DNA from 4 places in the Paenibacillus sp. AN1007 genome. Region 2 is predicted to be linked to each of the others. Evidence: predicted binding sites of a transcription regulator. Region 2 holds the regulator's gene; each other region holds the start of a gene.
The links. The regulator Rex, encoded in region 2, represses fermentation and respiration genes when NADH is low (regulators of the CRP and FNR family bind a similar motif). The targets are predictions, from matches to a motif close to TTGTGAAATATTTCACAA.
Positions count from the first base shown of each region.

Region 1: the regulator Rex is predicted to act here: its motif matches at 3,442-3,459, upstream of pflB (formate C-acetyltransferase).
Region 3: the regulator Rex is predicted to act here: its motif matches at 1,866-1,883, upstream of ABXS70_RS22095 (TIGR04053 family radical SAM/SPASM domain-containing protein).
Region 4: the regulator Rex is predicted to act here: its motif matches at 2,014-2,031, upstream of ABXS70_RS11805 (cytochrome ubiquinol oxidase subunit I).

Region 1 is NZ_CP159992.1:1,619,488-1,624,970, reverse strand. Features, by position in the region: gene ABXS70_RS07345 (stalk domain-containing protein) at 1-3, opposite strand, end outside; gene pflA (pyruvate formate-lyase-activating protein) at 262-1,014, opposite strand; gene pflB (formate C-acetyltransferase) at 1,101-3,359, opposite strand; gene ABXS70_RS07330 (hypothetical protein) at 3,660-3,965, opposite strand; gene adhE (bifunctional acetaldehyde-CoA/alcohol dehydrogenase) at 4,080-5,483, opposite strand, start outside.
Region 2 is NZ_CP159992.1:1,794,326-1,799,808, forward strand. Features, by position in the region: gene dinG (ATP-dependent DNA helicase DinG) at 1-1,522, shown strand, start outside; gene ABXS70_RS08245 (redox-sensing transcriptional repressor Rex) at 1,716-2,372, shown strand; gene ABXS70_RS08250 (amidohydrolase) at 2,356-3,663, shown strand; gene ABXS70_RS08255 (DUF5590 domain-containing protein) at 3,715-4,245, shown strand; gene ABXS70_RS08260 (hypothetical protein) at 4,533-5,060, shown strand; gene ABXS70_RS08265 (AAA family ATPase) at 5,053-5,483, shown strand, end outside.
Region 3 is NZ_CP159992.1:4,915,669-4,921,151, forward strand. Features, by position in the region: gene hemG (protoporphyrinogen oxidase) at 1-553, opposite strand, end outside; gene ABXS70_RS22095 (TIGR04053 family radical SAM/SPASM domain-containing protein) at 578-1,765, opposite strand; gene ABXS70_RS22100 (cobalamin-independent methionine synthase II family protein) at 2,181-3,341, opposite strand; gene ABXS70_RS22105 (crosslink repair DNA glycosylase YcaQ family protein) at 3,488-4,684, opposite strand; gene ABXS70_RS22110 (hypothetical protein) at 4,952-5,483, opposite strand, start outside.
Region 4 is NZ_CP159992.1:2,662,453-2,667,935, forward strand. Features, by position in the region: gene ABXS70_RS11800 (cytochrome d ubiquinol oxidase subunit II) at 1-572, opposite strand, end outside; gene ABXS70_RS11805 (cytochrome ubiquinol oxidase subunit I) at 569-1,945, opposite strand; gene ABXS70_RS11810 (GNAT family protein) at 2,598-3,173, shown strand; gene ABXS70_RS11815 (DsbA family protein) at 3,445-4,359, opposite strand; gene ABXS70_RS11820 (helix-turn-helix domain-containing protein) at 4,494-4,835, shown strand; gene ABXS70_RS11825 (alkene reductase) at 4,827-5,483, opposite strand, start outside.

The DNA.
Region 1 (5,483 bases), 170 kb from region 2:
CATTCTTAGTCTTTGGCTCCTTCTGCTCCCATTATTAATATCCCCTCTAAAAGTCATATGATTAGACGCTAAGAAACGGGAAAAGTTGCTAAAAAAAATGAAACAGAATTGTAAACTTTTAATAGAAGTGAAAAACTATGAAAATAGTTATCTGTTAATATGAACATGCTGCATGGTTTTACAGAGGTACAGCAGGTTAAAAGTTAAAAGCAGCCCTCACGAAACAAGTTCGTAAAAGCTGCTTGGTTACAATAGATATATTTATTTTCCTGAACAAGTCAAGTCTGCTGTATCCGTACGCCCCTGCTCAATCAAGCGATATGCTCGTTCAACTTCTTCTTCGGTTGGTGAAGGAACACCATCCAGCGGATAAACTTTACCCAGCGCCTCCCATTTGTAAATTCCCATTTGATGATAAGGAAGAATTTCAAATTTCTCCACCCCGTTCAGCGTACCGATAAAGCGGCCAAGATTCAACAAATCTTCTTCCTGATCATGAATACCAGGTACATAGACATGTCTGATCCACATTTTTCGCCCATTGTCAGATAACCATCTTGCTGTCTTTAACGTACGTTCATTGGATTTCCCCGTCAGCTTGATGTGTTTCTCGTCATCAATATGCTTTAGATCGAGTAATACTAAGTCTGTATGATCAAGTAAGTCATGAATGCGATCCGGTTCATTGAAGCCGTTGCTGTCCAGCGTAGTGTGAAGTCCCCAGCGGCGTTTTACTTCCTTGAATACTTCTGCGACAAAATGGGCCTGCAGCGTAGGCTCACCGCCAGAGATAGTGAGTCCGCCACCAGAGCTTCGGTAGTAAGACAGGTACGGCTGGATTTCAGCCAGTACCTCCTCCAGTGTCATCTCTTTACCGCCGTCCAGTGCCCAAGTGTCAGGGTTGTGACAGTACTGACATTTGAGCAGGCATCCTTGCATAAAAAGCACGAAGCGGATGCCGGGGCCGTCAACCGTCCCGAAAGTTTCGAGTGAATGAATATGTCCGTTAACCATGCTGCCTCTTCCTTTCTATTCGCATCCGCTATGCGCCTGCTTTTTATGATGATTCGAAATCCCTCTCTGGATTACAGAAAAGTGAGTTACATTGAACCGTGGAATGTACGGTTAATGACATCCAGCTGCTGCTCACGTGTCAGTTTAATAAAGTTAACTGCGTAACCCGACACCCGTATAGTTAATTGCGGATATTGTTCCGGGTGGTCCATCGCATCGATCAGCTGCTGACGATCAAATACGTTTACGTTTAAGTGATGCGCATTTTGACCGAAATATCCATCCATCATCGCTGTCAGATTGGATTTCCGAACTGCATCTTCTTTACCCAGTGCTTTAGGCACGATGGAGAAGGTGTTGGAAATACCGTCAAGGCTGTGTTCATACGGCAGTTTAGCTACAGATCCGAGGGATGCCAGTGCACCTTTTTTGTCCCGACCATGCATTGGGTTTGCCCCTGGTGCAAACGGCTCGCCTGCTTTACGTCCATCTGGTGTGGTTCCTGTTTTCTTACCATAAACTACGTTGGAAGTAATCGTCAGTACGGATTGTGTTGGCATCGCATTGCGGTATGCTTTGTGCTTGCGAATCATGCCCATGAAGCTTTCTACCAATTCTACAGCAATGCTGTCAACACTGTCATCGTTGTTGCCGTAACAAGGGAATTCACCTTCGATTTCAAAATCAACGGCAATGCCCTGTTCGTTGCGGATCGGTTTAACTTTGGCATATTTAATTGCACTGAGTGAGTCAGCTGCGACCGAGAGTCCAGCGATACCGCAGGCCATTGTACGCAGAATATCACGATCATGAAGCGCCATTTCAATCCGTTCGTAGCTGTATTTATCATGCATGTAGTGAATAACGTTAAGAGTATTCATGTACAGTTTTGCCAGCCACTCCATCATCGGTTTGAAACGTTTCATGACTTCATTGTAATCGAGTACTTCACTTGTGATGGCAGGATACTCTGGTCCAACCTGTGCTCCAGATTTTTCGTCACGTCCACCGTTGATCGCATACAGCAGTGCTTTCGCCAAGTTGGCACGCGCTCCGAAGAACTGCATTTGTTTACCGATTTTCATTGCGGATACACAGCAGGCAATACCGTAATCATCGCCATAGATTGGACGCATCAGATCATCATTCTCATACTGGATGGAGCTGGTTTCAATAGATACTTTACTGCAGTAATCTTTGAAGGCTTCAGGCAGCTTCGTGGACCACAGTACAGTCAAGTTTGGCTCTGGAGCAGGTCCCAGGTTATGCAGCGTGTGCAGGAAGCGGAAGCTGTTTTTGGTTACGCGTGTTTCACCGTTCATAGACATCCCGCCGATGGACTCGGTCACCCAAGTTGGGTCACCGCTGAACAATTCATTGTAATCCGGCGTGCGCAGGAATTTAACAATCCGCAGTTTCATCACAAAGTGGTCAACCAGTTCTTGAGCCTGTTCTTCAGTCAGAATGCCTTCTTGCAAGTCACGTTCAATGTAGATATCCAAGAAAGAAGATACGCGTCCAAGAGACATCGCTGCACCGTTTTGCTCTTTAATTGCTGCAAGGTAACCGAAGTACAGCCACTGAAACGCTTCTTTAGCCGTTGTTGCTGGCAAAGAAATATCGAAGCCATGCATCTCGCCCAGTTGTTTCAGTTCCTGCAGTGCACGAATCTGTTCGGACAATTCTTCCCGCAGACGAATGACATCTTCATCAATGACGTCTACTTCCAGCGCGTTGAGTTCGCCTTTTTTGTTACGAATGAGGAAATCTACACCGTACAAAGCAACCCGGCGATAATCACCGATAATCCGGCCACGGCCGTAAGCATCCGGCAAACCTGTGATAATACCCGCTTTACGTGCTGCACGCATCTCGGCAGTGTAAGCATCAAATACACCTTGGTTATGCGTTTTACGAATGTTTGTAAATATATCAATGACACCTTGAGGCATTTCGAAGCCGTATGCTTCACATGCATCAATCATCATGCGAATTCCGCCGAATGGCTGAATGGAACGTTTGAATGGAGCGTCTGTCTGAACACCAACGATCTGCTCTTTGGACTGATCCAGGTAACCCGGCTGGTGGGATGTAATTGTAGAAGGTGTATTCACATCCACATCAAGCACGCCACCATTATCGCGTTCTTTTTTGGTCAGATCCGATACAATATCCCACAGTTCTTTTGTGTTTTGAGTAGCACCTGCGAGGAAAGATTCATCCCCGTAGTATGGAGACAGGTTATGTCCCAGAAAATCATTCACATCTACAGTTTTTGTCCATGTTCCTTTGGTAAAGTTTCTCCAGCCTGTTTGTTGTTTAACATCTTTTTCGATCACCGACATCGTAATCCCTCCGCTAATTTGGATTTCTGGACACTTCACATCATTGCAAAAACAAATCATCGTGAGTCCAGAGCCGCGATTTATGTGAATTGTTTCACATGAGCCGGAACACGTTCTCTCTACTGGGGAACCGGAACCGCGGAATGAATGTTTTTCTTACATTTTCAGTATACGTCCTGTTGGTTTCATCATCTGTGATTTTTGTCACAAAGCAAGCAATGTATGTCACTCCAGTTGGGGGTGTCTTATTGCACGACACGAGGGCTGTTCACACTTAACCACTCCGCGGGCAGAACAACTTCAGATCGCTGTTATCCCCGGATTTTTTCCATTCACTTTTCCAAAGTGAAAATCCGGTGATAAGCGTATGCTTCCGATGCAGCTTTCTTTCAGAAAGCTTTCAAGCGAACGCTCTGCTTCTTCCGTTTCTTCTGCCCGCTCCGTTATCGTGTGAACCTCTATTGTGCAAACAGCCACCCCCTCTTCCGTTCCTACCATTTGGGGAACCATTGCTCCGCTATGCTTGGAGCAACTAAGGGCTTGAATGAAGTTCCTGAAAAACGGACGCTTTGCTCCTCCGTTTTTCTGCCATTTCCGCTTGCCCACCTCTCCTTTCTCACCCCCTTTCCTTTTTCTTTATTAGCTCTTTCCACATGGATACGGCAATGGGGGCTCCCCAATACGGGGAACCCTGAATCAATTGCCTCAACTCTATGCGTCTTATTCAAATTTGCCGTAGAAAGCGTTGCGGTATACATCAGCCAGCTCAGTGACCAGCGGCAGTTTTGGATTCGCTGTTGTACATTGGTCTTCGAAGGCACGGTCAGCCAAGTAATCTACACGCGATTCGAAGTCTTTGGCGTCAAATCCGATTTCCTGGAACGATTCTTCGATGCCCAGTTTTTTGTTCAGATCGCGAATCGCTTTGATCAAGCTGTTTACGCCTTCTTCGGTTGTACGTGCCGGCAATCCGAGAATACGTGCAATTTCGGCGTAACGTTCATCAGCTACAAAGTGCGAATATTTCGGGAACGATGCAAATTTCGTTGGTTTTTTCGCATTGTAACGAATAACGTGCGGCAATAAGATCGCATTGGTGCGTCCATGTGCAGTATGGTACTGACCGCCCCATTTGTGCGCCAAACTGTGGTTAATGCCCAGGAACGCGTTGGCAAAGGCCATACCGGCAATCGTCGAAGCATTATGCATTTTCTCGCGTGCCAGTTTATCACCCTGCAGCGACGATTGTTCCAGGTATTGGAACACCAGCTGGATCGCTTTAATCGCCAGACCATCTGTATAGTCATTCGCCATGACGGATACGTATGCTTCAATCGCGTGAGTCAGTACGTCCATGCCGGTATCGGCTACTGCGGTTCTTGGCAAGCTGTATACGAATTCTGGGTCAACAATCGCTACGTCTGGTGTCAATTCATAGTCAGCCAGCGGATACTTGGTATTGCCGTGCTCTTTATCCGTAATTACCGCAAACGATGTAACTTCAGAACCTGTACCTGATGTTGTTGGAATAGCTACAAATTTTGCTTTCGATCCGAGTCTTGGATATTTGTAGATCCGTTTACGAATATCCATGAATTTTTGTTTCAGGTTGTTAAAGTCGGTATCTGGGTACTCATAGAACAACCACATCGCTTTGGCAGCATCCATCGGTGATCCGCCGCCGAGCGCGATAATGCAGTCCGGCTGGAAGCGTTCCATCATTGCTTTACCGCGATCTACTGTTGTTGTTGACGGGTCAGGCTCAACTTCAGAGAAAACTTCAATCGCAACCGGTGTCTGACGTTGACGCAGATAATGCTCTACTTTTTCCACATATCCGAGTTTGACCATCATCGCATCTGTAATAATCGCTACACGGGTAATGTCCGGCATTTTGGCAAGGTATTGGGTTGCCCCTTTTTCGAAGTATACTTTGTTCGGCACTTTGAACCACTGCATATTCACGGTACGACGAGCCACCCTTTTCACGTTGATTAAGTTTACAGCCGTTACGTTAGAAGATGTTGAGTTACGTCCGTACGATCCACAACCCAGAGTCAGTGATGGCATATTCGTATTGTAGATATCTCCGATTGCACCATGTGTTGAAGGTGAGTTCACGAT
Region 2 (5,483 bases):
TGACGTGAAGGCTGCCCATCAGCTGCTGCCCGCGTATGAAAGTCTGGTTATTGATGAGGCGCATCATCTGGAAGATGTAGCAGGTAAACATCTGGGTCTTCATATGAAGTACTTCACCCTTGTTCACACGCTGACCCGCTTGTTCAAAGACAGCCGCAACGGTCAGCTGCCGATGCTGCGTTCTCAGCTGTCCGGACATGAAAATGCGGTGCAGTGGGGTTCTATGGTGGATCAAATGTTCCCGCTTGCCGTTGAGGTTAAGGAGATGTGGGACCGTCTGAGCGACGCTTTGTTTGGCCTGCTGCCGGAACGCAGTGATGCTTCACCAGGTGAAACCGGGCAGTTCTCCCTTCGTTTGAAGGCTTCGCAGAAACCTGCGAAATGGCAGGAGCTGCAGGAACTGGAGAACCAAATCTATGTGACCCTTGGTGACTTGGTGCGCAAAGGGGATAAGCTGCTGCTTGAAGTGAAAGAGGATCAGGACGATTATCAGTCTGACAGTTTAATTACGGATATCACCGGGCTGTTAAAGGATCTGACGACATTAAAGGAGAATTTAAGATTCTTCATGCGTATGGACGATGCCAAGACGGTGTATTGGATGGAGGCCAGCGGCCAGTTCCGCAGCAAATCACTGCAGCTGTATGCTGTTCCTGTAGATGTAAGTGCACAGCTGAAAGAGATGTTTTTTGATAAAAAGAAAAGCGTTGTGCTTACGTCGGCTACGCTGTCCGTGGATAAGTCATTCCAATTCATGATTGAACAGCTTGGCCTGCAGGAAGCTTCCGACAATAACCGCCTTCTTACATCCATGCTGCCTTCACCGTTCAATTATAGGGAACAGGCCTTGTTAGTCATTCCGCGTGATTTTCCAAGTCTGAAAGGCAGTGTAGGAGATGCTCACTTTGTACAGATGCTGGTACAGTCCCTTGCCGAGACGGCGATTGCGACACAGGGACGTATGATGGTGCTGTTCACCTCATACAAAATGCTGAGACAAGTGTATGAGCCGTTGAAGGAGGCTTTATCCGGGAATGATATCTCCCTATTGGGCCAAGGCGTTGACAGCGGTAACCGTTCCAAGCTCACACGAAGATTCCAGGATGCCAAAGCGGCAGTTCTGCTGGGTACGAGCAGCTTCTGGGAAGGGGTAGATATTCCAGGTGAAGCCCTCACTTGTCTCGCAATCGTAAGGCTGCCGTTTCAGCCGCCTAACCATCCGCTTCTGGAAGCAAAGAGTGAACTGCTGCAGGAGCAGAAAAAAAATCCGTTTATGAAAATGTCTGTCCCTCAGGCCGTCATCCGGTTCAAACAGGGATTTGGCCGGTTGGTTCGGACAGGCAAGGATCGGGGGATCGTTATCGTGTATGATACGCGAGTAATTGAAGCTTATTATGGCAAGTACTTCCTGTATTCCTTACCTGGACCCAAAATGGAGCATATGCTGACAGAACAGATGGTTCCGCGTATCGCCGAATGGCTGGATCGTCCCATCGTGAATGAAAATGATTCGATTTTGTAAGCTATAGCATTGCATTGTACTTCTGCATAGCGTTAAACTCGAAAGAGACTTCGAAAAGCAGCACATCATGAACTTATAATCCCAACAATACGGGCATTCTGTATGAGGAATGATGCATATTTTGCATGTATACAGAATGCTCCATTTTTCAATATTTATTATTTTATCGTGGCAATGGTAAGGGGGAGCAGGAATGAAATCGGATAAAATTTCGGAAGCGGTAGTACGGCGTCTGCCCGTATATTTGCGTTATCTTAACGAGTTGGTTCAGCGTGAGGTGACCACAGTTTCTTCACAGGAGCTTGGACAGCGATTGGATCTGAATCCGGCCCAGATTCGCAAGGACCTGGCTTATTTTGGTGATTTTGGCCGTAAAGGAATCGGGTATGACGTTTCTTATCTGATCGAGAAGATTCGTCACATTTTGAAGATTGACCAGCAGATTAATGTGGCTCTGGTTGGAGCGGGTAATCTAGGACAAGCGTTGTCCAACTACAATGCTTACTTGAAAGACAATATGAAGATTGTTGCTATTTTTGATGCGTTCGGACCGAAGATTGGCAGTAAGATTAACAGTCTGACTGTCCAGCCGATGGAAGAGCTTGCAGCAGCGGTACAAAAAGATAACATTCGCATCGGGATTATTACGGTTCCGGATACGGAAGCTCAGAACGTCGCGGATCAGCTGATTGAATCGGGAATCGAGGCAATTCTGAATTTTGCACCAACGATTCTAAAAACACCATCACATGTTCGTATCCATCACGCTGACTTTACAACAGATCTGCTCAGTTTGGCTTATTATTTAGAAAACGGGAAGGAAGAAGAGTCTGATGACAACAACGAATAGATGGGTAATTCAAAACGGTAAATTTGCCGTAAACGAAGGCGCAAACTGGACAATAGTTCAAGGGTATATGGTCATTCAGGATGACAAGATTGTGCATATTGGTGAGACGCTGCCGGATGGAGACGAGCAACTGGCGAAAGTGGATGGAAAAGGACTTCTCTTCCTGCCGGGTCTGATCAATACGCATGGTCATGCGGCCATGTCACTGCTTCGGGGTCATGGGGACGATCTGGCACTTCAGGTATGGCTCCAGGAAAAAATGTGGCCGATGGAAGCAAAAATGACTTCGGAAGACGTTTACTGGGGCGCATCGCTTTCGGTGCTTGAAATGCTAAAAGGCGGAACAACAGCGTTCCTGGACATGTATGATCATATGGATCAGGTGGCAAGAGTGGTTGAACAGTCCGGGGCAAGAGCTGCACTGGCTCGCGGTGTGATTGGACTTTGTTCCGAAGAAGAGCAGATGCGCAAGCTGGAAGAGTCCGCAGCATTTGCGCGTGAATGGAACGGACAGGCGGATGGACGGATCACAACGGTTATCTCCCCGCACGCACCTTACACATGCCCTCCAGATTACATAGAGAAGCTTGTACAGGCCGCGCATGACCTTAACCTGCCGCTGCACACGCATATGTCAGAGACATTACGTGAAGTAGAGCAGAACGTGACAGATTACGGCCTGCGCCCTGTAGCTCACCTAGAGAAGCATGGCTTTTTCTCACGTCCATCGCTTGTAGCCCATGCGGTTCATCTGAACGATGAAGAAATTGAGATTCTGGCCCGACATGATGTGGCAGTATCGCATAATCCGGGCAGCAATCTAAAGCTTGCTTCCGGAGTAGCCCGTGTGCCTGCTATGTTGAAAGCAGGGGTTACCGTGTCTCTGGGTACAGACGGACCCGCAAGCAACAACAACCTGGATATGTTTGAGGAAATGAGACTTGCCGCACTGATTCATAAAGGTGTATCTGGCGATCCAACTGCGGTTCCTGCGGGTGAAGCACTGCTGCTTGGAACAGGTTTCGGCGCGAAGTCTATTTTCCTGAACGACACGGGTGCGCTGCGAATGGGGATGAAGGCAGATTTTATTGCGCTGAATATTGAACAGGCTCATTTTTATCCGCATACGGATCTGATCTCTCATGCGATCTATTCTGCCTCGGCTAAAGATGTGGAACATGTATGGGTAGACGGAAAACAAGTGGTGAAACATGGCGAGTGTTTGACAATGGATGAGGAGCGCATTTTGCGGGAATCTCAATTGGCCTTTGATCAGCTTCTTGCCCGTTAAAAGACAAGCTGGCCATCAACGCGCAGTATTCAGAGAAAGGAAGTTCAGCTCTTGAAGAAGAAAAAGAAGTGGATCTGGATATCGCTGCTCATTCTGGTTCTGATCTTGTTTGGACTTCAAAGGTATTACGTCTATGTAACACAAGATCAGCGTAAAGAAGAGGCATTGGCTGTACAAGCCGCACAAGACCAGTTGGGGATTACATCGCCTGATGAGCTTCGAAAGTACGTCTGGGGCGAGAAGAATGGCTCTGACAACATCTATTGGACGATGACCGCCAAAAATAAAGATAATCAAAACGTAATGGTGTGGGTTAAATTTGATAACAACAACCAGCCAGTCCAGGGCGCTGCGGGAGTACACAGTGAATTGATCCAGAACGGGATGTCCGAAACGCAGATTCGCAGCCGATTTAGTTCCGAGGTGCCGGGTGGTGAGATCAAACGGATCATGCCAGGTGTCGTGAATAATATCTACGTATGGCAAGTGTACTACAAAGATGGTACGCATAATTATTATCGTTTTTATCGGTTTAGCAATGGAGAGCAGGTAGATTTGGTCTATACCGTACCGAACAGCTAGAATCGAAAAAGAGCAGGAAACCGGCAGTCAGCACATCGACTGAACCGGTTTTTTGGCTTTTCTATCAAATGATTGTGAATTAAATAGTTAAAATTAATAATTTATTCATATTTTCACCTTCGATATTGTATATACGATGTGATATACTCATTTATGTACTGAAGTTACAATAAAACGCAAAAAAATCTGCAGTTAACGATGCAGACATCAAGTTCACTCTTTGATTAATAATTATAAATATAAGCCTGTAGATCGAGAATAGGCTCATTTTGGGAGGGGTAATTCATTTGAAGCTGAAAGTATTGCCTATTGTTCTTACTGCTGTTATATCTGCCGTCCTGTTATTTGGAGGTTGGTTCGCATATCGTCAAGTAGCCGTACAAAGCCCGATTGAAAAAATGGTTACTCAATACGAGGGAGTCAATAGTGTTCAATTATCTATTAACCGCAATGATGTACAAATGAAACTTGATTTGAAACCAAATGTGGATTTGGGAAAACTGGTCCAGTATATTCACAAAGAAGGACAGAACCTGATTGGCTCACGTGCGCTTAAACTGGACGTTGTAGATCATTCCAATGAGGCGCTGGAGAACTGGTGGGGCGATGCGATGTTTACTGTAGCCCAAGCGATGGAAAACAAACAATACGCCGAGATTACACCGACTTTGTCGAAGATGGCAGTAGGAGGAATTCAAGTCAATACAGCGATGGATGACAACAATGTTTATGTAAGTCTGAGAGACGGAGATGCCAGCAAGTTCATTATACTGCCGCGTATACCCGGTCAGATAGGAGTGTGGCCTAATGCCTAAATGGACAAAAGAAGCAGCCGTTGGATTTGTTCCTGTTTTGATTATTTTTCTAGCCTTTATCGGTGTTAATATCGTGCCGATCTTGATTGCTCTGCTGCTCGTTGGAGGTTTACTGTTCATGATGCAGATGCGGGGCGGAATTACTGTAGGTGCCGCACAAGAACGCAAACGCAAGAAAAAAGGACCTTCCAAATTGACCTTTGAAGAAATTGGCGGCCAAGACAGTGCCAAGCAGGAGTTAAGAGAAGCGCTTGACTTTCTCATCCGACATGAAGAGATACAGAAGTTCGGGATTCGCCCGCTCAAAGGTATATTACTAACGGGGCCTCCGGGAACGGGAAAAACATTGATGGCCAAAGCGGCAGCACACTATACAGATTCTGTGTTTGTAGCTGCGTCAGGCAGTGAATTTGTCGAAATGTA
Region 3 (5,483 bases), 3.1 Mb from region 2:
CTGCATTACCCGCATAGATGCCTGCCAGAAGCGGCTCGGCAATCTGTTCCAATACTTCATCGCCGAGTCGTCTGCGCAGCAGCTGACCCAGTGATTCATCCTGTGGGCTTGACCGTCGCGGCAAAACAAGATCAGCCGCAGCGCGCACTTTACCCCGCAGTGATAACAGTCGGGTAGTTATAAACGGTTTCCATTTCGTGGGTACTCCGAGCATGAAACCATCCGGGATTGGATGCAGCTTGTTCCGATAGGCGATGTAACTGTGAGATACTCCCGGCCGCGTACCGACGATTTCTTCCCCCATGTCAAGCTCATGCATAAGCTCAATGATAGACGTTTTGCGTGCGAGAAAAGAATCGGGTCCCCGTTCGATCACAAATCCATCCCTTTTACCGGTGTGCACATGCCCGCCGAATCGATCTTTTTTTTCCACTATGACAATATCTGCTGTTACATCGTTTGCCCTGCAAAACTGCTCCACATAATAGGCTGCGCTTAATCCGGTAATACCGCCGCCAGCGATGACGACTTGTTTCCTGTGTTGATTCTCCATGTTACACTTCCCGCCATATAAACTTTATCGCAGCGCTGCCGGAATGTAGGCACATGCCGGATCACCAGCCATATAATCTCCTGTAACTGCATACGCTCTTGCTCTGGAGCCTCCGCACATCGTTTTGTACTCGCACACGCCGCATTTACCCTGCAGCTTCGACTTATCTCTAAGTGTCTGCATCACAGGTGAGTTTCTGTATACATCCATCAGTGATTCATCTTTCACATTACCGCACACCACAGGCAGGAAACCGCTGGGATAGACATCACCCGTATGACTGATAAACACAAATCCGTCCCCATCATTAACCCCTTGCGGTGCGCGTCCCAGCAAATCTTTGTGTTTGGAGAGGGCTGAACCTGCATTTTGATCTGCGTTGTCTTCTGAAAATCGCCCCGTATCTGGCCTTAATTCTACTTCCGAATGACGTCCCAAGTTGAATTCCGAGCTCTGCGCTAACCGCTGCTTTATTTGCTGCTCTGCCGCTGCCCGCTGCTGCATCATTACTCTTCTGTAGTGTGGTGCCTCCGTTGATTTCACGCCGTAAGGCATCTCATGAGCAAGCTGCACCATCCATTTCATAACCTGTTCATGCTCTTCCGGCGTGATCATATCCTTCTCCCGGGCTCTGCCTGTCGGAATGAGGAAAAAAAGACTCCACAGCACAACGCCCATCTCCTTCACCTTGCGGCTGATTGCATCCAGATCTTGAAGGTTATATCTGGATACCGTTGTGTTAATCTGAATTGGAATGTTTGCTTCCTGAAGAAACCGGATTCCCCTCATCGTCAGATCATACGAACCTCTCGTTCCGCGAAAATGATCGTGGATCTCGGCTGTTGACCCGTCCAGGCTGAACGCCCAGCGGGATAAACCCACTTTCTTGGCCTGCATAATTGCCGCTTGAGTGACCTTCGGGGTAGCGCTGGGCGTCATGGACACAGGCAGCCCCTTCTCCCGGATCGCATAGTCCGCCAGTTCAAACAGATCAGGCCGCATTAACGGATCTCCGCCGGTAAAGACAAACAGCGGCTGCTCCTCCAAAGCAGCGATGTCATCAATCAGCCGTTTCCCCTGTTCTGTAGTCAGCTGCCTCGGGTCCGCTCGATACTGGGCTTCGGCACGACAATGCAGACATTTCAGTGCACATGCCCGCGTCACCTCCCAGATCACAATGAAGGGATATCTGCTATAATCACGCGGCTTCATCTGCGGTCTTATCTGCTGCTTTTGGGCTTCGAGCTGCGGCATCATCATCCACTTTCCCCCTATCTACATGCCTAAGTGTAGAGCAGATGTCAGGTCAGGAAAGTGAGAAGAATCACAATGCCGACATAACGATCACAAGTTAACGAATGTGTATCGCTGCGGGAATCTACATCAGTTGAACTCATGATGTCCCCCAGCCCACTCCGATGACAGAATAACCTGGAGAGCAGCAGCATTCCTCCGATTTTTGGATTTCCTTTTTCACATTAAAAAAGCGACCTTTCCCAAATGCTGCTTGGAAAAGATCGCTGTATCAAAGGCTTCACGTATTTATTTAGGGTCTACCCGTTTGAGCGGCATTGTTCAATACCTATGGCAATGATGTTTAAGGTTTATGTCTACGCGTGGATGGGAATCAGCTGCCCCAGTACTGCTTCGCAATCTGCTGACCCTGATGAATCTTCGCCCACTGCTGCGCTTCGCTCAGTTCGTTCCCCCCATCGCAAGAGGCAAATCCGCACTGATGAGACAGCAGCAATCTGTCCTTGTCGATGATTTTGGATGCTTCGTCCAGCAGGCGCACTACGCGTTCTTCATCGTCGAGTGTGCTCGTTTTGGAAGACAGCAGTCCCAGTACAATTTCCGTATCCGGTCTGTCCTTGAACACTTCCAGCGCTTCGATGGAACCTGCGCGGTCATCATCCCACTCCAGGAAGAAGCGGTCATACTTCAACTGCTTCAGGAACAGATTCGCAATCTTCGCATACGACCCGCCACCCATGTTGCGGGAATCATAGTTGCCGCGGCAGTTATGTGTCCACATTTTCAGACCCAGGCTGTGACCGAAGTCAATGACCGTATTGTTAATATCAATAAACTCCGTGGCGAGACCCTGGACTTCCTCTTGATTAATATGCTCCCCGGTAAACGGCGAGTTCGGATTGTCATCTGCAAACAGCTCCCACAAACAGTCGTCCATCTGCAAAATTGTCCCGCCTGCAGCGGCAAACTCCTGTACAAACTCCTTGTAGGCATTCACCAGACCCGCCTTCAGTTCCTGTGTATTCTGATACACCGCATCTTTACCTCCGATGTTGTCCGACCATGACAGCTCACCGAAAATATGGGACGGTGACGGGATGCAGAGTTTAGTCTGCTGGTCACCCGCTTGATCCTGCAGCTGTTTGAACAGTTGAATGAAATGATGATTCCTGCCGCTCAGTGTGCCCGTAATGCGCAGCCCGATGTCTTTGCGTGTTTCATATTTGGAAGTGCCGTCCACATCCCGGAAAAAGTACCCATGATCCGCGATATAACGCTCCACTCCGCCAAAGCCCCAGACAAAGTCGAGATGCCACATGGATTTGGAGAACTCACCGTCCGTGATGACGGACAGATCATTTTCGATTTCTTTTTGGATCACTTGTTCAATCGCCTTGGTCTCACACTGCTGGTATCCTTCAAAGTTCTCATAGAATGGGTACTGGATATCATCTCGGTGTTCAATCTGTGTCTTATATGTCAACAGCTCTTCCGGCCGCAATAAACTTCCCACGATCTGAAACTTGTCTGTCATGTAAATAACCCCCTCGTTGTATATGATTATCATATCACGCTGAGCAGGGTTAGAAGAGATACCAAAATAATATGACTGGTTATAGCTTCAGGCTATATCAAATATGACATTCAGGTTTGTTTTCAACCTACCTTTAAGAACAGTCCTTAACTCTCTATCAAAATGGTCTCACAGTGATTAAATATCGAAAACCGTTCGAAACATTCCCTCACTACGGTTACAAGTTCTTCGGTTAGCTTGATGTCTTTTTCGTACCAGACATGTTTAACAACCAGCCTTTCGAATTTACGTTCCACGGTAATCTCAGCTCTTCCGATAAACCGATCTCCATACAATAAAGGCAGCACATAATAACCGAATTTCCGTTTGAGAGCAGGCGTGTATATTTCCCATTTGTATTCGAAATCAAACAATTCATGAATTAACTTTCTATCCCACAATAAGTTATCGAGCGGGGCAATCAATTCGCAGCGCTTTTGTAACTCCGGATTTTGCAGTACGTGCTCGATAAGTGGTAAGTCTGCAGCCAGACAATATAATGGCTCCTTCATCTGTTCTACCTCGACAGCAGCGATACACTTCTCCAGCATCAGCTCATGAAAAGCTTTGCTGCGCTGCTCCGTTTTTAGTCCCCATATGTTAAGCCAGGCATCGGATGCACGGTTCCACAGTAAACCAACAGCACCGATTCGGCGCAATACTCTCCACTTGTGATGATCCAATTCGGTCAGCAGCGGCTCGGGTGCATGCAGCACATCAGCCCGTATGTGTTTCTCAGCTATATCATAATATTTACGTGTGCCTTTTTTATGATGGATCACGAGTTCACCTGTCGAATACATCTGTTCCAGCACCGAGCGTGCAGCATTGCTGCCACTACTCCAGTGAATGGCTGAACGCCAAGTGAAATCTCCTTCTAGCTGCAGTGCATTTAATTCATTTGAACTGACCGGACCAACCTCCTGTATGTGGGCTCTTACTTGTCTTGTCATTGTCTCCATTTGGGGATAGCTTTCCGCATGCTGCCTGGCGGCTTGTCTGTAACGTTCGAAATAAGGCCAGTCCTGAGCCGGAATTATAGCGAGATTCTTGTCGGGATAATCGATCAGCAATCGGTCCTGATACAGCAGCTCGCTCAGCATATTCTTGCTGAAGCCGCTGATGCGTGACTGCAGTACTAACTCGGCGTTCTTCCCACAGATATCGATCGGATCATATTGAATGCAGCCAACCTGTCTTATGAAATCCATAACTCCTGATTTACCAATGTATCGGTAACCACCTATTAGCCCATGCTTCAACAATATAAACTGTCTGGCTTGATGTTTGGTTAATCGTATCATCAACGTGTCCACCCTTCATAAGCTCAACCACTGCAATCCCCGAATATGTAAAAACACCAACGAAACAAAACGTACGTTCCTATTTCATTTTAACTTCGCTGCCGTATAAAAACAACAAATAGTACAGCATAACAACTGTATTTTGTTCCAATTCAATCTGCATTACTTTCTCAACTTTGGAGCTTTTGAGCACTACAACCTCTTAATAAAAAAACTCCAATTTTAGTTGGAGTTCCATCACAATGGTTAACATGCAAAATTCAAATTTCACACCGTTCTGCGGCGCAGTTCATAGAAATACTGTACGGCAGAATGCTTCATTTTAATCGACTCGGACATGTTCAGAATGCGTTTCTTGCCTACTCGTCTGTCGATGAGCGCCAAAATGTTGAGCAGGATGTCCTTGCTCTCTAGATTGTCCTCGATGGAAGTCGCTAAAAACGCAGTTGCTGTCGCAGTGAAATTGGATTTGCTTAACGCCGTCTGAGCCGCTAACAGCTCTTTGGCATGAGATGTGCTTTTTCGGCCGCGCACCATGATCTCAAGACGTTCCTCGGGGACAGCCCCTTTGGCTTCTTTGCGTATCGCTTCAATCTCTTCTACACTTACGGGAATGATGATATTGGCGTCATTCTTAATCTCCTGATCGGTCTGATACCACCGGATGGGTGTCGTCGTATCCGCCATATTGAGGATATTTTTCTGATCTACAGTCAGGTAACAGCTCCCTGATTTATCAGGAGAATAGCGATAGCTGGTCGCCCGAAAAGCCACTGTTCCTGCCAATGCGGGACTAAGG
Region 4 (5,483 bases), 870 kb from region 2:
TCCTCTGCCCTCGAAGCGTAGAAGGTTAGAAACGATCCGCTGATAAACAAAACGGAGACAATCGCAAGACCAACGATGCTCCAGGATAGAGGATTGGTAAACAATGCCCAGTAATCCAGGGAAATCGTCTCTCCCTGCTTCAGGATGAACCCGCCCTCGGACAAAGTCAGGGCCACGGACAGAGATGCCGGAATCAGCAATCCTGCAGCTCCGTATAAAAACAGGTACACGATGTTATTCTTGGAACCGTAATTTTCAAAAGCATAGAACGAGCCCCGAATGGCAATCAGAATGACGGCAATACTTCCGGGAACAATAAGTGCCGCACCATAATAGGAAGCCGTATCCGGAAAAAATCCGATGATGCCAATATAGAAAAAGACAAAAAATACATTCGTAATCTCCCAGACGGGTGACAGATAGCGGGAGATCAAACGGTTAATTAGATGATCCTGTTTTGTCAGGCGTGCATAAAAGGCGAAAAATCCAGCCCCGAAATCAATCGAAGCGATGATTAAATATCCATACAGGAACAGCCAGAGTACCGAAATACCGATCAACTCATAACTCATTGGTTATGTCCTCCATTCCCTGCAGCTGCAGCCGTTCGATCTTCTCTGGACTTCAACCACTTTTCCAGCTCAACCTCAGCAGGATTGTTGTTGAACAGACGCTTCAACACAAGGACACAGATCACGCCGAGCACGATGTACAAGAGCAGGAAGACAAAAAATAAAATTCGGATACTCGGGGATGAAGTGGCTGCTTCTTCGACCCGCATGTATCCACGAATGATCCACGGCTGCCGACCGATCTCTGCATAGAACCAGCCCATCTCCACAGCTAGAAAGGCAAGCGGTGCGCTGACTGCAGCAAGGCGAAGCATCCACTTGTTGAGTGGATTACGTCTCTTCCAGAGTACAAACAGAAAATATAGACCGGATATGGCAAGCAGCGCGAATCCAATGCCGGCCATCAGATCGAATAAATAATGCACAAGCAGCGGAGGCTGCTCATCCGGCGGGAATTCGTTCAATCCGGTGACCTTGGCATTAAAATCTCCAAAGGCCAAAAAGCTGAGGATCTTGGGCAGATGCAGTGCACCTATAATCTCATGTTCCGCATTCAGCCATCCGAGCAGAATCAAATCTGCGCCGCTCTCCGTCTCAAAATGCCATTCGGCAGCAGCGAGCTTCTCCGGCTGGTGTTCAGCCAAAAATTTGGCGGATACATCACCAGCGAGTGTATTGAATAAACTGAATACCAACACGACGGCCATCATCAGATTTAGTCCTTTTTTGTGATAAGCGGATACTCCTCTTCTCAACATGGCCAGCGCAGCGATTCCGGCAAGCAGAGCCGCCCCTGTTAAGTAAGCCGAGCTTAATACATGGAACACCTTGGAGAATGTGGCTGTATTCAGCATGGCTTGTACAGGGTTTACCGCAGTAAATTGACCTGCCTGCATTACAAATCCTTCAGGCTGATTCATAAATCCGTTCACGGTTGTAATAAACACCGCTGACATCCCTGCTCCCGCAACTACAGGAATGGTCAGCAGCCAGTGAATGTACGGGTTTTTGAACCGATCCCATGTGTAAAGATAGATGCCCAGGAAAATGGCTTCAAAAAAGAACGCGAATACTTCCATGAAAAGCGGCAGTGCGATAACATTCCCAGCCAGCTTCATAAAGTTAGGCCACACCAGAGCAAGCTGCAGTGAGATCGCTGTACCGGTCACCACTCCAACAGCCACCGAGATGACAAAACCTCTTGACCACCTCTTCGCCATAAGTATGTAGTGGGGGTCCTTCTTCCGAATTCCGATAAACTCAGCAATGGCGATCATTAACGGAATCCCTACACCAAGCGTTGCAAAAATAACGTGAAATCCGAGTGTCAGACCTGTTACGAGCCTGCTCCATAAGACGGTATCGATTGCCATTTTATAATGCCTCCTCTCAAACTCCATTCATTGATTATGTTTCTTTGTATCATTTTTTAGGTCTTAACATGAGAAAAATTTCACAAAACAAATGACAACGATAGGCTGCCACTCGTTAAGCACATTTACTCCTTCTTTACTCCTTCAGATGTAAAGCGAAATCCAGCGCTGGATGCCTTATATTCTCTGATTGCGAAGCGCCTCTAGGATTGGCTCAGACCTGATATTCAAAATTATTATATCCTCAATTTTAATCAATTCAATCACTGACACGTCTTCGACCTTAAACGTTCAAGAAAGGCTCAACTCTTTCTGACAAGTTGGTGAAAAATATTAAAACCACCCTTTGGAGCTATTGATTTGCTGCACACTCACGTGTTAATAAGCTTCGCAGCCACATAAATAATCTTCATCGTTTTACCGTGAGTGAGTTCCTGAATTTTGCCTTGGAGCCAACCGAAATTCTTGGGGCGCATGAATCTGTGTTACACTTAAATGGCTTAACGGTCTGATGACACAGAAAGAGCTGCATAATTAATGAAAATGAAAGGTGTGATGTCCATGGTACATAACCGACAAGCTCGAAAACCAGTCTATTTTTTCTGCAAAATCAAAAACAACAAATCCGTACAAAGGAGATGTCACATTGAACTTGAACATTATTGAAGGTAAATTTGATCATAGGTCGGAAACCGAGCGACTGGTGATTCGACCATTACAAAACGAAGATTATGAGAACTGGCTGCATGAATTCGAAAGCCGCTTTCCCTCTCGGCATCGACATGATCCTGGAAAAATCGATATGAGTGACTGCACACCTGAATGGTTCGAGCAGCTAGTGGAGAGACATCAGGAACTTGCCCGCACCGATGCCGTATATATATTCGGTGTATTCAGAAAAGAAGATGGTACACATCTGGGCATGATTGATATTGCCACGTTGGCTAGAGAACCGTTTCAATGGGCCAGCTTTGGCTACACCATCCACAATCAGCATTGGAGACAAGGATACGGTCAAGAGGCGGTATGCGAAGTTCTCCGTATGGCAGCAGCAGACTTGAAGTTTCACCGATTGGAAGCCCATATTAATGTGGATAACACTCCCTCTATTAAACTGGCTGAACGTGCAGGTCTGGAATTCGAATGTTTGCGAAAAGGTTTCATCTTTGAAAACGAAGAATGGACGGATCATCTCGTGTATTACAAAAACCTGCCTCACGTAATTTAGGCGCTCAGTCTAATCCGTTTAAAAGGATCAGTAACATCACTGAAAAAAGCAGCGGCCTGAATGGCAGCTGCTTTTTTACCTCTTTTTCCAAACTTCCATTTTACGATCAGACCCTAGAATCAGAACAGCGAAATACATACTACTTCCTGTTCTATAGATAAGGTCATTCTAGATGTATTAATGTGACTTTATTGAAATACAACCCTCGGGGAATTTGTAATAACACATGGATAAATGTACTAAATCCATTGTTAACTTTTACCTAAGACTGTTATACACGCTGAACGACCATTTCTCCTAATATTTGCTCGATCCGGTAGGTATCTTTTGGTAATTGTGAATGTACATAGGATTCCACATCGCCCGTATCAATGTCGTACAGCACCTCGATCTCTTTCGAGAAAAGAAGGTTCCCTTCTTGGAATGTGTGAGACAGGGCCGCGATCTTTTTGGGTTTGGGCGTCTCACCCAAAATCTGCTGCAGTGCTTGAACGTACGTTTCCAGAGCACGAGCCCCTACCACCTTAATTCCCTGCTGCTCTTTATTCACGATAATAATAGAGGGGAATCCTCGAACGCCAAGACGGGCAGTCATCTCAAAATCTTCTTCCAACAAATCCTGTGCAGCTTGCTGTGAGGATGCGTCCACGATTTCTTTACCATTCAGTCCGAGTTGGTTGACAAGTTCAATCAGCACTTCATCTTCTCCAATATTTTGATTCAATGCAAAGACGGCTTCTCGTGCTCGTCTCAGGAATGCCTGTTCCTTCCCAGGATGCATACGCTGAATCACCTTGAATACCCGAGAAGGCGGATAGGAAGATTGAATCGGCTGATCATACCATAAGGACCCGTCAATCGGCATGCGTGAGTGCTCGCCTACTTCCCTCCAATGGCCGGCAACATCGGAAGGTTTCTGAATACCGTTTGCACCATCAGAGAATCCCTCCCAGCTTGCCAGCAATCCTCCCATTTTAATCTCTACGTTAAAGTAATGACCATACTCTTCAATAAAGCGATGCAGGACAGGCTCAAGTGCCCAGCAGTGCGAACAGATCGGGTCGGTTGCATAGTACAGCGTAACTTTTTTCTCTTCCTGCTTTAGATCAATAACCTGCATCTCTTCTTCATCACTTATGCCGCATACACCCGTTTCCAGGTCACACATCATAGATTCGTTACTCATCGTTATCCCGCCTTTTTGATCTTATCGAATAGATTAGCTTTGTGTTAGTATGATTATAATATCTATAATCTTAAGAACAAGTACGATTCTTTTTCTGACTTAGTATCAAAAAGTATACTATTGGAGGTTTTCGTATGAAATACGATTTTAATTTTGATCAGCTGTGTCCCGCGACGTATGCTTTTCAGGTGATTGGCGGGAAGTGGAATCTGCCGATTCTGGCCATTCTCAGTGAAGATGACAGCATTCGGTACAATGAGTTAAAAAGAAGACTGCCCGGAATTACGCCAACGATGTTAACGAACTGTTTGAAAGACCTGATTCAATACGGAATCGTTCATCGCGAGCAGTATAACGAAATACCGCCAAGAGTCGAATATTCGCTTACTCCATCCGGCAAAGAGCTGGTGCCTTTGATCGAATCCATGGTGTTATGGGGGGAGAAAAATATACAGCGAAGTTCAGAATCACTTTAGCACGGATAAATGTTTAGTGCTCTCATACACTGTTATCGGAAGTCCGGATCTCCATCTCTGTACCAGATCCGGATTGGCAATGAATGGCCGGCCAAAGGCTGCCAGATCAATTACACCGTCATTGATTGCCTCCTCTGCCCTCTCCAGATCGAGATTCCCTACGCCGATAATCGTGTGCTCCCATTGTGAGCGAACCGCCTGATGAAAGTTGAGTCCATCCGACCAAACTTCAGCATAGCTTTCGGTTGAGGGGTGCAGTATCGTGATACCTGTTTCACGGAAAAGCTCCAGATAGGCGCGGATTGTCTCTGCCTTGGAAGTCCATGCATATGACGGATCGTCATCTTTTTTCTCGGAAAAGCGGATGATGATGCGATCTGTGCTGATTTCTTTTTTCACCGCGATAATGACCTCTTTCAAAAAGCGAAGTCTCCCCTGAAGGTTGCCCCCATACTCGTCATTTCGTATGTTCGTCCACTCATTTATAAATTGGTCCATCAGATAACCGTGGGCCGCGTGGAGCTCTATTCCGTCAAATCCCGCCAAAACTGCGCTGCGAGCAGCTAATTGGAAATGATAAACGACATCTTTGATCTCTTCAGTGGTCATCGTTTCAGGCATTTCGTAAGATTTGTGAAGTTTATGCAC